4 regions of the Paenarthrobacter sp. 22069 genome follow, and region 1 is predicted to be linked to each of the others. Evidence: riboswitches for the same ligand, from Rfam matches in the RefSeq annotation. Region 1 holds a riboswitch; each other region holds the start of a gene.
The links. Region 1 has a riboswitch for thiamine pyrophosphate ahead of thiC (phosphomethylpyrimidine synthase ThiC). Riboswitches for the same ligand answer to the same signal wherever they lie in the genome.

Region 1 (3,853 bases):
CCGCGCCAGCACGGTATGGCACTGTCCTATGACGCCCTGTTCCTCCGCCGGCACGGCTTCGACCCGGTCGCCGAGCCCCTGGAATCGTCCTTCGCCGAGGATGCCGCCATCATCCTTCGCTCCCTGGCCGACGATGGCCGCGGGGCCGCCGGCGGCCATGTGGTGGCACACGCACAAGGCGCGATTGCGGCGATGATGGCCGCCGTCGAACGCCCGGACCTGGTGTTTTCACTGACCCTCGTCGAGCCGGCCTGCCTGTCACTGACGGCGGAACTTCCTGCCACGGCTGCCCACATCAGCCTCATGGAGCCCCTGTTCGAGGTCCGGCACCAGCTCAGCGACGAAGACTTCCAGCGTGAATTCGTCCGGAGGGTGTACGCCACGGACCTTCAGCAGCCCGCCACCACGGAGGAAAAACGGTCGGCCCGCAGGCTGAGGCTCCAGGCCCCGGCCTGGGAGGCGCCGCTCCACATCGTCCCCGGCGTGCCCACCCTGGTGCTGACCGGCGGGTGGGAACCCCTTTATGAGGAAATTGCCGGATACCTTCGGGAGACCGGTGCCCTGCACCGCGTCGCCGCGGGCGGGCACCGGCCCCATGACTCGCCCGACGGCGACCGGGCCATCCGGCAGTTCATTGGCGGGGTCAGCCGGAGCCAGCCCGCCCGGGCGTCCTAGTTGTCCGCAGGAACGCGAAGCTCCGGCAGGTAGACCTTGCCGCCGGCCGCCAGGAATTCCTGGCTCTTCTCCCGCATCCCGTCAACCGCCCCGGCCAGCGCCGCCTGCGCTTCCGCTGATCCGAATTCGTCCCGGATGTCCTGGCTGATCCGCATCGAGCAGAACTTTGGACCGCACATGGAACAAAAGTGCGCCGTCTTGGCAGGCTCGGCCGGAAGGGTTTCGTCGTGGAACGACTCGGCCGTCACCGGGTCCAGGGACAGTGCAAACTGGTCCCGCCAGCGGAATTCGAATCGGGCTTTGGACAGGGCGTCATCGCGTTCATGCGCCCCGGGGTGGCCCTTGGCGAGGTCGGCTGCGTGCGCGGCGATCTTGTAGGTGATGACGCCGGTCTTGACATCGTCCTTGTTGGGCAGGCCGAGGTGTTCCTTAGGAGTGACGTAGCAGAGCATCGCGGTGCCGTATCGGGCGATCTCGGTGGCGCCGATTGCCGACGTGATGTGGTCGTAGCCGGGGGCAACGTCGGTCACCAGCGGCCCCAGGGTGTAGAAGGGCGCACCCTTGCACAGCTCCTGCTGGCGCTCGACGTTTTCGCGTACCAGGTGGAAGGGGACGTGGCCGGGGCCTTCCACCATTACCTGCACGTCGTACTCCCAGGCGCGCTGCGTCAGCTCTGCCAGGGTGTCCAGCTCCGCGAACTGCGCGGCGTCGTTGGCATCCGCCGTGGAACCGGGGCGCAGCCCGTCGCCGAGGGAGAAGGCGACGTCGTACTTGGCGAAGATTTCGCACAGCTCATCGAAGTGCGTGTACAGGAAGTTTTCCTGGTGGTGGGCCAGGCACCATCCGGCCATGATCGACCCGCCTCGGGAGACAATGCCCGTCACGCGGTTGGCCGTCAGCGGAACATACCGGAGCAGCACGCCGGCATGGATGGTCATGTAATCCACGCCCTGCTCGCACTGCTCAATGACCGTGTCGCGGAAGATCTCCCAGGTCAGCGCGTTGGCTTCGCCGTTCACCTTTTCCAGGGCCTGGTAGATCGGAACGGTGCCGATCGGCACGGGGGAGTTGCGGATGATCCACTCCCGTGTGGTGTGGATGTCGTCGCCTGTGGACAGGTCCATGACGGTGTCGGCGCCCCACTGGGTGGCCCACTGCAGCTTGTCCACTTCCTCGGCGATGGAACTGGTCACCGCGGAGTTGCCGATGTTCGCGTTGATCTTCACCAGGAAGGCCTTGCCGATGATCATCGGCTCGGACTCCGGATGGTTGATGTTGCTGGGAATGATGGCCCGGCCCGCGGCCAGTTCGCTGCGGACCAGTTCAACATCGCAGTTTTCGCGCAGCGCCACGAAGCGCATTTCCTGGGTGATGATGCCCTGCCGGGCATAGTGCATCTGCGTCACCGTCCTGCCGCCGACGGCGCGGCGGGGCACCGGCTGGGCGCCCTTCCATTCGGCGGACGCGGCGCCGCGGCGCACGGCGGAGCGGCCGTCGTCGAGCAGGTTGCGCTCCCGGCCGCTGTAGGGCTCCGTGTCCCCGCGCGCCTCGATCCATTCGGCGCGGAACGGCTGCAGGCCGCGCACGGGGTCACTGCCCGGACCTGCGGTCCGGTAGGTCCGGAACGGTTCATTCGGCTGCCCGTTGGGTGATGGCTCCAGGGCAATCTCCGTCACGGGCACCCGGATTCCGGCGCCGGCATCTTCGATGAACGCCAGCGAATGCGACGCCAGGGACTGGGTCACCCCGGGAGTGGTAGTGTCCCCGGGCTCTCCCGTGGACAGCTGCTGGGCAGGGTTCAACTGGGTGTTTTGTGTACTCAAGGGAATACTCACTTCCTTCGCCGGCATTACCCGGACAGGTTCAACGGTCGCAGGCTGCATCAGCCCGATCTCAGCCCCTGCAGGGGCACCCGTGTGGTCAGCAACGAAGCTATCACAGGCGCCCGGAACAGTCGTGTCACAAATGCGGGTGCTAGCCTGACCGGGCACTGAAAGGAGCCGGCATGGCAGGAATCATTCACTTTCGCGGGCCCGTTCTCACGGCACCGGACCGGGTACGCCACGGGCTCTGGGCAGTGGACGGCAGGCTGACGTTCACGCCGCCGGCTGCCCTTCCCGACCATGTCCTCGACGGCTGGGTCCTGCCCGGGTTCGTGGACGCCCACTGCCACATCGGGCTGGGTCCGGGTGGGCCAGTGGAGCCTGCTGCCGCCCGGGACCAGGCACTCGACGACCTCAACGCCGGAACCCTGCTGGTGCGGGACGCCGGCTCACCTGCGGACACCCGGTGGATGCAGGGCGGCCGGGAATTCCCGGTGCTGATCCGCGCCGGCCGCCACGTGGCCCGCACCCGGCGCTATCTGCGCGGGTTCGCCGAGGAAGTCGAGCCGGAGGGCCTCGTGGAGGCCGTCCGGAAGCAGGCGCGCGACGGCGACGGCTGGGTCAAGCTCGTGGGGGACTGGATTGACCGGAGCGCCGGTGACCTGGCTCCGTCCTTTCCTGCCGCCGTCGTCCGTGACGCCGTCCATGCGGCCCATGACGAAGGCGCCCGGGTGACCGCCCATTGTTTCGCCGAGGACACCCTGGACCAGGTGCTGGACGCAGGCATCGACTGCGTCGAGCACGCCACCGGGCTCCTGCCCCGGCACCTGCCGCGGTTCGTGGAACAAGGGGTGCCGATCGTGCCCACGCTCATCAACATCGCCACCTTCCCGGACATTGCAGCGCAGGCTGACGCAAAGTTTCCCAGGTACGCGGCCCACATGCGCGCCCTGTGGGAGGGCCGCCTGGAGCGTGTGGCGCAGGCCCATGCCGCGGGGGTGCGGATATTTGCCGGAACCGACGCGGGCAGCGTGATCCGGCACGGCAGGATTGCCGACGAGATCCTTGCGCTGCATGCCGCCGGCCTCCCCATGGCAGCTGCCCTGGATGCCGCCTGCTGGTCAGCCCGGAGGTGGCTGGGCGCGGAAGGCCTGGAGGAATGGGCCCGCGCGGACGTGGTGCTGTGCAGCGACGATCCGCGGGCGGTGCCGGAGACGATCAGGACACTCACCCACGTGGTCCTGGCCGGACGCATCATCCGCTGATCTCTGCCCTTCCAGGACTTGGAATAAATTGAAGCTTCAAGTAATTTTAATATGTGACAGGCCGGCAACCGGGCGGCCTTCCAATACAAG
Region 2 (3,853 bases), on a different contig from region 1:
AGGCAGCGCCGATGGCGGATTGGATGCCGTCCTCGGGGACGCTGCCGTCGAAGGCGGTATAGGACGCGCCGCGGAACAGCATGCCGGCCGAATGCATGATCGCCAGCTGGCGCGGATCGGTGGGATCCAGCGACCGCAGGTACTCGCCGTAGCTGGCGTGGCCGTCCCAGGGCTTGCCCAGTGCCTCGGTCTGGAGCCGGAAGTGCTTCAGGCTCCGCTCGTCCGGAGCCGGCATGGTGCGCAGGATGCCCACCTTGCCCTCCAGCATCAGCTGCGCTGCGGCCATTCCCGTCATCAGCGAGATCTGCGCGTTCCAGTCCTCCACCGGAAGCTGCGGTACGGCGTCGATGCGGTAGCCGCCGTCGGGCAGTTGCACAATCTCCTGCTCGGGCATGTTGAGGCTGGCCCCTTCGCGTGCCCGTTCAAGTGCCACCCGTTTTAGGCCCACCTCGCGCAGCAGCTTCAGCACCGGGGAAGCGGTTCCTGCGTCGAGGTCTGCCTGGGCGCCCTTGTAGCTGAGCTTGTCGCGGCTGCGGATTTTGGCACGCCGGACACCTACGGACAGCACGCCCGCGTCGTCGCCGAGCGTGAAGTCCCAGACGAAGGCTGAACAGTCCTGTCCGGGCAGCAGGCTCCCGGCCCCTTCGCTGATGACTTCCGGGTGCAGCGGGATGCGCCCGTCCGGCGCGTAGAACGTCTGGCCCCGGCGCCGCGTTTCCGCATCGAGGGGGCCACCGGGAACCACGAACGCCGGGACGTCGGCAATCGCGTACAGCACGCGGTAGCCGTTCCCGTCCTGCTCGATGAACACCGCCTGGTCCAAGTCCGTGGACGATGCGGGATCGATGGTGATGAATTCGACGGCCGTCAGGTCGTAGGACGGCAGCTCCAGCGCCGCCACGGCAGCGCGGGCATCCTCAACGGCATCCGCCGGATACGGGCCCGGCAGTTCCAGTTCGGTGCGCAGCTGGCCCAACGCCTCTTCCAGGGCGTTCCTGTGGTCATGGACGTTGGGGGCCAGCCGATGGTGTGACACAAAAATCAGCCTAGCTCCAAGTCCACGGATATGGCATCAGGAGGCGGCGGCGTCCAGCGCGTCGACGAGAGACGCCGCAGCGGCCGCGGGATCGGAGGCCCCGGTGATGGCCCGGACCACCACGATCCTGCGTGCACCCGCTTCCGCCACCTGCCGGACGTTGCCGTGATCGATCCCGCCGATGGCGAACCACGGCACCGGCTCCCCGGCCTGACGCGAGGCTTCGGCGGCATATTCCACCAGCCCGGTCCCGACGGCGGACCTGCCGGGTTTGGTGGGCGTGGCCCAGACCGGCCCGACGCAGAAGTAGTCCAGGCCTGACGGGCCTGCGGTGGCCGCCAAGGCAGCGTCCACCTGCTCCGGGGTGTGGCTGGAAAGCCCGATGGCTGCGTTGCCGTTGACCAGGGTGCGCGCCGCCGGAAGGGGCAGGTCCTTCTGGCCGACGTGGAATACCGGCGCCCCGGACAACACCGCAATGTCCGCCCGGTCGTTGACGGCCCACAACTTGCCGTGCCTGACTGCCGTCTCCTTCAGGATGGCCAGCAGGTCCAGTTCCTCGGCGGCCTCGATGGCCTTGTCCCGCAGCTGGATGATGTCCACGCCGCCGGTGAATGCCGCGTCCACGAACCCGGCGAAGTCGCCTTGGTCCCGGCGCGCATCGGTGCAGAGGTACAGGCGGGCCGCCTTGAGCGCGTCGTTGTCCCGTGCATTGACAACTTCGGTGGCCGGGGCGTGCGGACCGGCAGGGAAGGATGAGGTGGACACATTCATGCCTGCAAGCCTAGTTCCTCTAAACTGGGCTGGTACTGCGGGAGCCCGCGGCAGCTGTCACAAAGCGCCGGGCTGAGAGGGCGTCAGAGCCGACCGCTTGACCTGATCCGGTTAATGCCGGCGTAGGGAAGGAACCAGATGCGCACCCCCTTAGACAGTTTTCCCGGGGCGGCGGACCCCTCCGCCAATTCCAGCGTCCGCGCCGACGTCGCCGTCATCGGCGGGGGAGTGGTGGGGCACGGGATTGCCTGGGAAGTGCAGCGGTCCGGGCGCTCCGTCGTCGTCATCGACGATGCGCCGGGTACAGGCGCCAGTTGGGCAGCCGCGGGCATGCTTGCCCCCGTCAGCGAACTGCACTACCAGGAGGAGGACCTCCTGGAACTTATGCTCGATTCCGCATCACGCTGGCCGGCCTTCGCTGCCCGCGTTGCCGCTGCAACGGGCGAGGACTGCGGATACCTGACGACGTCGACACTCGCCGTGGGTGCCGACGCCGCCGACCGGCGTGCACTGATGGACCTGCGGACCGTCCAGCAGGCCAACGGCCTGGCGGTGGAGCCCCTGACGGTGCGGGAGGCCCGGAAGCGCGAGCCGCTCCTCAGCCCGGCCATCGCCTGCGCCATGGATACCCCATCGGACCACCAGGTGGATCCGAGGCGGCTGGTCCTGGCCCTGCGGCTGGCCCTCGCCGGCGCCGCGCAGGGAAACCCGGAACTCTCCGTCGCCGGGGCGGTGCAGGGCTTTGCCGTGCCGGGCCGGGCCGCAGGGCTGTTGTGGGAGGGCCCAACCGTTGCGGGCGTCAGCCTGTCCGGCGGCGGGACCGTCCTGGCCGCGGAAACCGTCGTCGCCAACGGGCTGCAGGCGGGGGCGCTTGGTGGCCTGCCGGACGGGCTTGAGCTGCCACTGCGGCCCGTCCACGGGGACATCCTCCGCCTGGCCGTTCCCGGACATCTTCGGCCCCTGGTGACCTCAACGGTGCGCGGCCTGGTTCACGGCGTGCCGGTGTACATCGTTCCCCGGCAGGACAGCACCGTGGTGATCGGCGCTACCCAGCGGGAGGATGCCCTCTCTGACGCCGTCAGCGCCGGCGGTGTTTACCAGCTGCTGCGCGATGCCCAGGCGCTGGTGCCCGCCGTCGCCGAACTTGAACTGCTCGAATCCACTGCCCGTGCCCGTCCCGGAACCCCCGACAACGCCCCTCTGCTGGGCCGGGTACAGGTGGCTTCCGGCCCGGACGCCACCAGCGCAGGCCACGTTCCGGGGCTCATCATCGCCACAGGATTTTTCCGGCACGGCGTCCTGCTCACCCCTGCCGCCGCAGCAATCTGCACCGGACTGCTGGACGGAAAGGCCGATCCCCGCTGGGCGCCCTTCAGCCCGGACCGCTTTTCCAGGCCGGTGACGGCCGGCACAAGCCCGCACATCAAGGAGACAGCGTGAACATCATCCTCAACGGAAAACCGCACCACGTGGCCGACGGCGCCTCCATCACCGCGCTCGTCAGCCAGGTCACCGGACGCCCGCTTGCCGAGAACGGCCAGGCGACGGACGGCGGCAAATTGGGCGTCGCCGTCGCACACAACGCCCAGGTGGTGCCGCGGAGCCAGTGGTTCGCCACGGCGCTCGCCGAAGGCGACGACATCGAACTCGTTACAGCAGTACAGGGAGGCTGACGCCATGACCGAAACCAACACCATCTGCTCCACCGGCACCGGCGCCGGCGACTCCTTGGTGATCGACGGCGTCGCCCTCGAATCCCGGCTCATCATGGGCACCGGCGGTGCGCCCAGCCTCGATGGCCTGGGCGCTGCGCTCCTGGCCTCCGGGACCGCGCTGACCACGGTGGCCATGCGCCGCTACTCCACGGCCGAGACCGGTTCCTTGTTCCAGCTGCTGGTGGACCATGGAATCCGGGTACTGCCCAACACCGCCGGCTGCTTCACCGCCAGGGACGCCATCCTCACGGCGGAACTGGCCCGTGAAGCCCTGGAGACGGACTGGGTGAAGCTGGAAGTCATCGCGGACGAACAAACCCTCCTGCCGGAC
Region 3 (3,853 bases), on a different contig from region 1:
CGCGGCGGATTGCCTGCACCAGGAGCCCGAAACTCTGCCCCAGCGTCGCTTTGACCCGCTGGCCCACGCTGCCGCGCGAGCCCACGCCGCGCGCCCGCCGTGCCATCCCGATAGTTTGCCATTCCTCGGCCATGAGCCCCACCAAGCGCATCGCGGCCAGGGTCCCCAGTACGAACCGGTGCGGTAGCCGCGCCTTCTGCGCCAGCGCATCGGCGAGGTCCGTCGGGTCGGTGCAGCTCATCAGCAGGACCGCCGGCAATGCAATGGCAAAGCCGCGCAGGAGGAAGCCGATACCCAGCTGCAGCGAGCCTTGGCTCATGGTCCAGATGCCGACGTCGAGCAGGATCCTTCCGCTGTCCGGCGCCAGGATGGAGGTGCTCCACCCGCCCACGGCGGCGGCGAGGATCAACGGCCATCCACGCTGCCACAGCAGGGTCAGGGTGAGTCCGGCCAAGGGAAACAGCAGCAGTTCGAAGACCAGGGCCACGGAGGCCGACACCCAGTCGATCGACAGTGCCAGGACCGCCGTGATAAGGAGGACGGCCCCGAATTTACTCAGGGGGTTGGCCCGGGCCAGGAGGGCACGGTTGCCGGCCAGGGTGAGTTCCTGCCTCATGGCGCCACCGCTTCCGTCGCGGCCATCCGGAGCTCCACCCCGCCCAACGCCGCCGTGAATTCGGCGTCGTGGGTCACGGACACCACGGCGGTGCCGGCATCCAGCAGTTCGGACAGGAACGAGGCCAGCTCGGCCCACGTGTTGGCATCCTGGCCGAAGGTGGGTTCGTCCAGGACCAGTACCTGGGGGCTGGCGGCGAGGACGGTGGCCACGGAAAGCCGCCGTTTTTCGCCGCCGGAGAGCGTATAGGGGTTGGCGTCCACCAGTTGGGTGAGCCGCAGCCGCTCCAGCAGTTCATCAACCCGGTCCTCGCCGTGGCCCAGGTGCCGGGGGCCGAACAGCAGCTCATCGAGCACCTTGCCCGTGACGAACTGGTGCTCCGGCTCCTGGAACACTGTCCCCACCCGCGAAATCAGTTGCTCGGCCTTCCAGTTGTAGGGGTCGATTCCCGCGCCACGGCTGAGGTCCAGCGTGGCGGAAACCTTCCCGGAGACGGGCTCCAGCAGCCCGGCAAGAGTCAGCGCGAACGTGGACTTCCCGGCGCCGTTGGGACCGGTGATGGCGAGGGCCTGGCCGGCGCGGACCTGGGCCGCCAACCCTTCCTGGACCGGGACGGCCGGAATCCTGCGGAGGCCCTTGCGGCGTGGACGTCCGCGGGAGACAGCAAGCTGTTCGGCGGCCAGCAGGAGGTTCCCGGTGCCGGGGGCGGGAACCTCGGAACGGCCGCGGGTAGCCGGTACGTAGCCAGGGACCCACACACCGGCCGCCGCGAGCATGGCGCGGGCGTCGCTGAGCACCCGGTCCGGAGGCCCGTCCAGGAGCACGGCAGGGTCGGCAGCGGAACCCGGCTGGAGTACGACGATCCGGTCCACCAGGTCCTTCCATACGGAAACCCGGTGCTCCACCACAACCAGGGTGGCCCCCGTCTTGTCCAGGCAGCGGGCAACGGCGTCCCGGACTTCCAGGACCCCGTCCGGGTCAAGGTTGGCTGTGGGCTCGTCCAGCAGGATCAGCCCGGGGCGCATCGCCAGGATGCCCGCCAGCGCCAATCGCTGCTTCTGCCCGCCGGACAGGGCCGACGTCGAGTGGTCCAGCGGGAGGTGGGAGAGGCCGACGTCGGCAAGCGCCTCGTGCACTCGCGCCCAGATAGCGTCCCGGGGCACCGCAAGATTTTCGGCACCGAAGGCGACGTCGTCGCCCACGCGGGACAGGACCACCTGGGTTTCGGGGTCCTGCTGCACCAATCCGGCGCGCCCGCGCTGGGCGCGGGGCACGGCGCCGTCAATGAGCAGCGAACCGGACTCGTCGGCGTCGCCTGCCTCGCCGTCGTCGTTAATGTCGCCCAGCACCCCGGCAAGCGCATGCAGAAGCGTGGACTTCCCGGCCCCCGAGGGACCGAGCAGCAGCACCCGCTCACCAGGGCTGATGTCCAGGTCGAGGGCATGGACGGCAGGCCTGGTCCGCCCGGCATGCCGCCAGCCCCAGCCGCGCGCGCTAACGGCGGCGGGGCGGACCGCCGCGGCGGCGTCCTGGGAAGCCATCAGGAGAAGACTGGCTCCGTGGCGGCCTTGCGGGATGCGAAGGAGCTGAGCACTCCGGTGCGCGCCAGGCCCCGGGTGGCCAGCCAGGACAGGGCGCCGGCGATAACCGCGCCTGACACCATGCAGAACAGGATGTAGGCGAGCTTGTCCCCGCCGGAGTACGCGATGTTCCAGCCCCACGGCGCGAACGAGTCGTTCAGGCCACAGAACAGGCCCGCGGCCGCGCCGGCCAGCAGGGACACCGGCAGGTTGAACTTGCGGTAGACGAAGATGGCGAAGATGATTTCCGCTCCCAGGCCCTGGACGAAGCCGGAGAACAGGACGGACGCGCCGTACTGGGAGCCCATGAGGAGCTCGCCCGTGGCGGCCACGGTCTCACAGAACAGGGCGGCCCCGGGCTTGCGGATGATCAGCATCCCCAGGACACCGGGGATCATCCATCCGCCGGCGATCAGGCCGTTCAGGGGCGGGTAGGCGGCGTTCATCGGCACGGATACCGCGGCCGCGGCCTGGTCCCAGGCCCAGAAAATAACGCCTCCGGCGATGGCCACCAGCGCGGCGACCACGATGTCCACGACGCGCCAGGACTTACTGGTGGTCTTCTTGATTGCTGCAGTGCTCATTGAATCCTCCTGGGAAACAGGAGGGGAAAGTGGACCCGGCTGGCGGCCTGTAGCCGTGCAGCCGCGACACTTTGAGAACTCGACTCCCTTGCGCCGGTACTAACCGGATCAGGTTCGAGGGTCTGCGGCTGTCCGCACTCTCAGCGCCCACCTGCGGTTCCCGGCTGGTGCCGGATGGCCGACGGCGGCGCTCCCCTGTCGTTTTTAGTGTTGCGTTGAATTTGGGTAAGGCTTTTTGCCCTTCCAGGCGTGCACAAGTTTACACCGGTAAGCCCCTGATGGAGGGCTCCTGGCGCCTATCCTCCGGGATGTGACCAGGCCGGCGGCCTGCTGAGGCAAGGCCTTAGCTTTTATTAGTAATCATGCTTACTATATTGGTTCCCGGGATCGACGCGGACAGGGTGAAGGAGCTCCGTCCGCGGTCACGGAAACAGCCCGGCAGAACAAGGAGCACCATGAGAATTCCGGAAACCAGAGGCCCTGTCAGCAGCGCCCTCTTCGCGGCCCTGGCACAGGCTCCTGATTCGGCGGGGGCAGAGCTGGACGCACTGCACCGGCAGGTGGCGGGGCGGTTGGCCCAAACCACCGACATCATCGGCGACGAGGACATCCAACTGGCCCTCTTCTGCCTCTACGAGCTGCACTACTCGGGCCTTGACGGCGTCTCCGACGCCTGGGAGTGGGAGCCGGGGCTGATCCGGGTGCGGCGGCTGATCGAGGAACCCTTTGAAGCGGCCCTCCGTTCTGCGGCCCGGCAGGCAGCAGGAAACCTCGAACTGCCCGCCGGGGTTTCCATGACCAGCGACGCTGTGGCCGATGTCCTCTTCGGCCTTGCCGCCGGGGACACCGGCCCCAGCGTCTCCCGTTTCGTTGCCCGAAAGGCAAGCCTGGACCAACTCAAGGAGTTCCTGGTCCACAAATCCGTGTACCAGCTGAAGGAAGCCGATCCCCACACCTGGGCGATCCCGCGCCTCAGCGGACGGCCCAAGGCGGCACTGGTGGAAATCCAGGCGGACGAATACGGCGGCGGGCGCCCGGACCGGATGCACAGCGCGCTGTTCGCCCGGACCATG
Region 4 (3,853 bases), on a different contig from region 1:
CAACCGCCTCAAGCGCATCCTCAAGGACCGTTTGCCCGAGCACGCAGGTGTAATTGTCCGCACCGCCGCCGAAGGCGCGTCCGAGGAAGAGCTGACGCACGACATCAACCGGCTGCGCGCCCAGTGGGAAGGTATCGAAAGCCAGGCAGCGTCCACCAAGATCCTTGCCCCCGAGCTGCTCTACGGCGAGCCGGACCTGACCATCAAGGTCGTCCGCGACGTCTTCAACGAGGACTTCTCCAAACTCATCGTTTCCGGCGAGGAGGCCTGGGACACCATCGAGGCGTACGTCACCTACGTGGCGCCCGATCTGGTGGGCCGGCTCGAGAAGTGGACCAAGGACCAGGACATCTTCTCCGCCTGGCGCATTGACGAGCAGATCCACAAAGCCCTGGAGCGCAAAGTCTTCCTGCCCTCCGGCGGCTCCCTGGTGATCGACCGCACCGAAGCCATGACCGTGGTGGACGTCAACACCGGCAAGTTCACCGGCAGCGGCGGCAACCTCGAGGAAACCGTCACCAAGAACAACCTCGAAGCCGCAGAGGAGGTGGTCCGCCAGCTGCGGCTGCGCGACATCGGCGGCATCATCGTGATCGACTTCATCGACATGGTGCTCGAATCCAACCGGGACCTGGTCCTCCGCCGCCTGGTGGAATGCCTGGGCCGCGACCGGACCAAGCACCAGGTGGCAGAAGTTACCTCGCTGGGCCTGGTCCAGATGACCCGCAAGCGCATGGGTACCGGGCTGCTGGAAGTCTTCGGCGAGCAGTGCGAAGCCTGCGCAGGCCGGGGCGTGGTGACCCACGACGATCCCGTGGAGCACCGCCGCGCCAACATCGTGGCCGCTGAGCACCACGTCCAGCGCACCGACAACCGTCCCGAGCCCCGCGGCGAAGCCCACCGCCCGGAAGGGCAGCGGAACGACAACGGCCAGCCCGGCGTCCGTCCGGAGCGTAAACGCCGCCGCGGCCGCGGCAACGCGCAGCCCGAAGCGGCCCCGGCCCCGGCAGTCCACGTCCACACCGTCCAGGCCGACCCGACAGATGCTGAGCGGCACGCGAAGGCGGAAGCCACCAGGCTTGCCCTGGCCAACATCGCAGCTGCCGCCCACGCGGCGCACCTGCACGACGACGAGGTGGCCGCTGCCCGGCAGGTGCCGTCTGTCCCGCCTGCTGCCGCTCCCGACGGGGAGAAGCACGACGACGACACCCCGGGGCGTCCCGCGGCCGTCCTGACGTTCGGCGGTGAGCAGGTCCCGCTTCCGTTCGTGGAGCACGCTGAGGAGCACCACCCCAAGCCGGCTCTCACCCTGGACCGGTTGGCCGAAGCGTTCGCGCAGCTCGGCCAGCCCGCATCCTCCATGGAGGACGCGCTGGCCAAGGACGCGGATGCCGAACAGCGTGCGGAAGCCGGACAGCCTGTGGAAGCCGGACAGCCCGTGGAAGAAGCGGCGGTGGCACAGCGGCCGGCAGCGGTGGAAGCCCCGGCGGAAAAGGACTACTCCGACCACACCCTGGAGCAGTCCCGCCAACGCCGGCCACGGCGCCACCGTGCCGCCAGCCGTGCCCAGGGGGCCGCCAACGAAACCGCTGTCCAGCACCACGAGAACGTCCAGGCAACGGGCGCCGGTCACTCACATGCCGCGAAGGCTCCCGAGTCCGGCAAACCCCAGCCCGGCGCGACCGCGGGACCGGGCAAGGCTGCAGAGGAACCCATCATCCTCGGCGTCGGGGTACCCGCCTCGGAGCTCTAAGCAGGCCGGGCCGCCGCGCCAGCATTTAAGTCCCCGTCGAGTGGACAGTCCCCCTGAATGACGGGGGGTACAGTCCACCGGGCGGGGACTTCCTGCATCCGGGGGATGTCACCTTTCCCGCGCCCGGGGGTCAGCAGCTACTCTGGAAACCGACACGGGGTGCCGCGCAAAGGCCGGCTGAGATCCAGACCCGTTGAACCTGTCCGGCTAGTACCGGCGAAGGGATGTCTTTTGTCTTCGACCCTCTCCATGCCCCTCGCGGCTGTCCCGGAAACTGCCCCGCAGCCTGTGGGCCGTGCCGTCCCCCGTGTGCTGTCCATCGCCGGTTCCGACCCGTCAGGCGGGGCCGGCATCCAGGCGGACCTCAAGAGCATCGCGGCCCACGGGGGCTACGGCATGGCCGCTATTACGGCGCTCACCGCACAAAACACCCGGGGCGTGCAGGACGTGCACGTTCCTCCGGCCGGGTTCCTGGCCCGGCAGCTGGACGCTGTCAGTGATGACATCAGTATTGACGCCGTCAAGATCGGCATGCTGGGTGATGAGACGGTAATCCGCACTGTCCGCAGGTGGCTCGAAAAGGTGCGCCCCGCCGTCGTGGTCCTCGATCCGGTGATGGTGGCAACCAGCGGTGACCGGCTGCTGCAGGAATCCGCCGAGGCCGCGCTGCGGGAACTGCTGCCCCTTGCCCACCTCATCACGCCGAACGTGCCCGAGCTTGCCATGCTGGTGGGGGAGGACCCAGCCGCGGACTGGGAAACGGCGCTGGACCAGGGCAGGCGCCTGGCCGCAGCCACCGGGGCCACCGTGCTGGTCAAGGGCGGGCACCTGGCAGGTCCCGGCTGCCCCGATGCGCTGGTCAACACCGGCGGCCTCCTGGGCCAGGAAGTGGTGGAAGTCCATGGTGACCGGGTTGCCACCCGCAACAGCCACGGCACCGGCTGCTCGCTGTCCTCCGCCATGGCCACGGTGCAGGCATGCCTGGGCAACTGGGAAGCCTCCCTGCGGACGGTCAAACCCTGGCTGGCAGGTGCATTGGAAAGCTCCGGCGTACTGGAGGTAGGCCAGGGGAACGGACCGGTGCACCACTTCCACCACGTCCGGCCGGCCCTGCCGGAAGGGGGCTTCGCGGCCCTGTTGTGGTCTGAAGCGCAGCAGGACCTCGAGGATATCTACGCGCTGGACTTCATCGACGGCCTGGCCTCCGGCGGCCTCGCCGAAAAGGACTTCGCCTATTACCTGGCCCAGGATGCCCTTTACCTCAACGGCTACTCGCGCGTGCTTGCCCGTGCCAGCGCCATGGCCCCCTCCGAGGCCGAGCAGCTGTTCTGGGCCGCCTCTGCCCAGCAGTGCCTCGAGGTGGAATCGGAACTGCACCGCTCCTGGCTCAGCACCAGGCCTGCCCCGGGCGGCCTGGGCCCCGTGACCAAGGCCTACGTCGACCACCTCACGGCAGCGTCGGCGTCGGGCAGCTACGCAGTCCTGGCCGCTGCCGTCCTGCCCTGTTTCTGGCTTTACGCCGAAGTGGGCGAAAAGCTGCACGCCCGCTTCCTTGCCTCCGGCGAACCGGACGGACACGCCTACGCGGACTGGCTCCGCACCTATGCCGACGAGGGCTTCGCCGCGGCCACCCGCAGGGCCATTGCCATTGTGGACGCAGCGGGACGGAACGCGTCCGACCATGAGAGGTCCGCGATGGTAAGGGCCTTCAAGCAGTCGTGCCGACTCGAAGTTGAATTCTTCGACGCGCCGCGGCTGCATTCCTGACCGCCGGGAGGCAGCCGCACCGCTATCATGGAACGGCACGGTAACGGCGTTGCCGCCGGCTTGTGGTTATTATCACAGCCGGGCCGCCGGAACCAGCCTCATTTGCGGCCGAAGACGGATTTAGCGTATTCTGGATCTTCGGTGCTTACGCCAACACTTGGGTTATGACCCCACGGCGTTGAGGCACAGCGAAAAACCAGGCTTTTAGTGAGTCGGTTACGCACGCAAATTTTGTTATAAACGTCGAGAGAAGTGAGTTCCCAAGTGGTGTACGCGATTGTCCGCGCAGGCGGCCGCCAAGAGAAGGTTTCCGTTGGAGACTTCGTTACCCTG

Region 2: another riboswitch for thiamine pyrophosphate. It lies ahead of thiO (glycine oxidase ThiO); the one in region 1 lies ahead of thiC (phosphomethylpyrimidine synthase ThiC).
Region 3: another riboswitch for thiamine pyrophosphate. It lies ahead of ACTJK0_RS05725 (ECF transporter S component); the one in region 1 lies ahead of thiC (phosphomethylpyrimidine synthase ThiC).
Region 4: another riboswitch for thiamine pyrophosphate. It lies ahead of thiD (bifunctional hydroxymethylpyrimidine kinase/phosphomethylpyrimidine kinase); the one in region 1 lies ahead of thiC (phosphomethylpyrimidine synthase ThiC).

The regions. Positions count from the first base shown of each region.
Region 1 covers NZ_JBQEQF010000002.1:17,222-21,074, reverse strand. Annotated here, with positions in the region: gene ACTJK0_RS01620 (alpha/beta fold hydrolase) at 1-675, shown strand, start outside; gene thiC (phosphomethylpyrimidine synthase ThiC) at 672-2,498, opposite strand; TPP riboswitch at 2,494-2,601, opposite strand; gene ACTJK0_RS01610 (amidohydrolase family protein) at 2,681-3,763, shown strand.
Region 2 covers NZ_JBQEQF010000008.1:72,066-75,918, forward strand. Annotated here, with positions in the region: gene ACTJK0_RS08375 (RNB domain-containing ribonuclease) at 1-1,036, opposite strand, end outside; gene thiE (thiamine phosphate synthase) at 1,073-1,807, opposite strand; TPP riboswitch at 1,835-1,953, shown strand; gene thiO (glycine oxidase ThiO) at 1,946-3,247, shown strand; gene thiS (sulfur carrier protein ThiS) at 3,244-3,480, shown strand; gene ACTJK0_RS08395 (thiazole synthase) at 3,485-3,853, shown strand, end outside.
Region 3 covers NZ_JBQEQF010000005.1:137,459-141,311, forward strand. Annotated here, with positions in the region: gene ACTJK0_RS05715 (CbiQ family ECF transporter T component) at 1-616, opposite strand, end outside; gene ACTJK0_RS05720 (ATP-binding cassette domain-containing protein) at 613-2,157, opposite strand; gene ACTJK0_RS05725 (ECF transporter S component) at 2,157-2,780, opposite strand; TPP riboswitch at 2,848-2,987, opposite strand; gene ACTJK0_RS05730 (iron-containing redox enzyme family protein) at 3,236-3,853, shown strand, end outside.
Region 4 covers NZ_JBQEQF010000014.1:60,752-64,604, reverse strand. Annotated here, with positions in the region: gene ACTJK0_RS13005 (Rne/Rng family ribonuclease) at 1-1,753, shown strand, start outside; TPP riboswitch at 1,899-1,995, shown strand; gene thiD (bifunctional hydroxymethylpyrimidine kinase/phosphomethylpyrimidine kinase) at 2,003-3,520, shown strand; gene rplU (50S ribosomal protein L21) at 3,785-3,853, shown strand, end outside.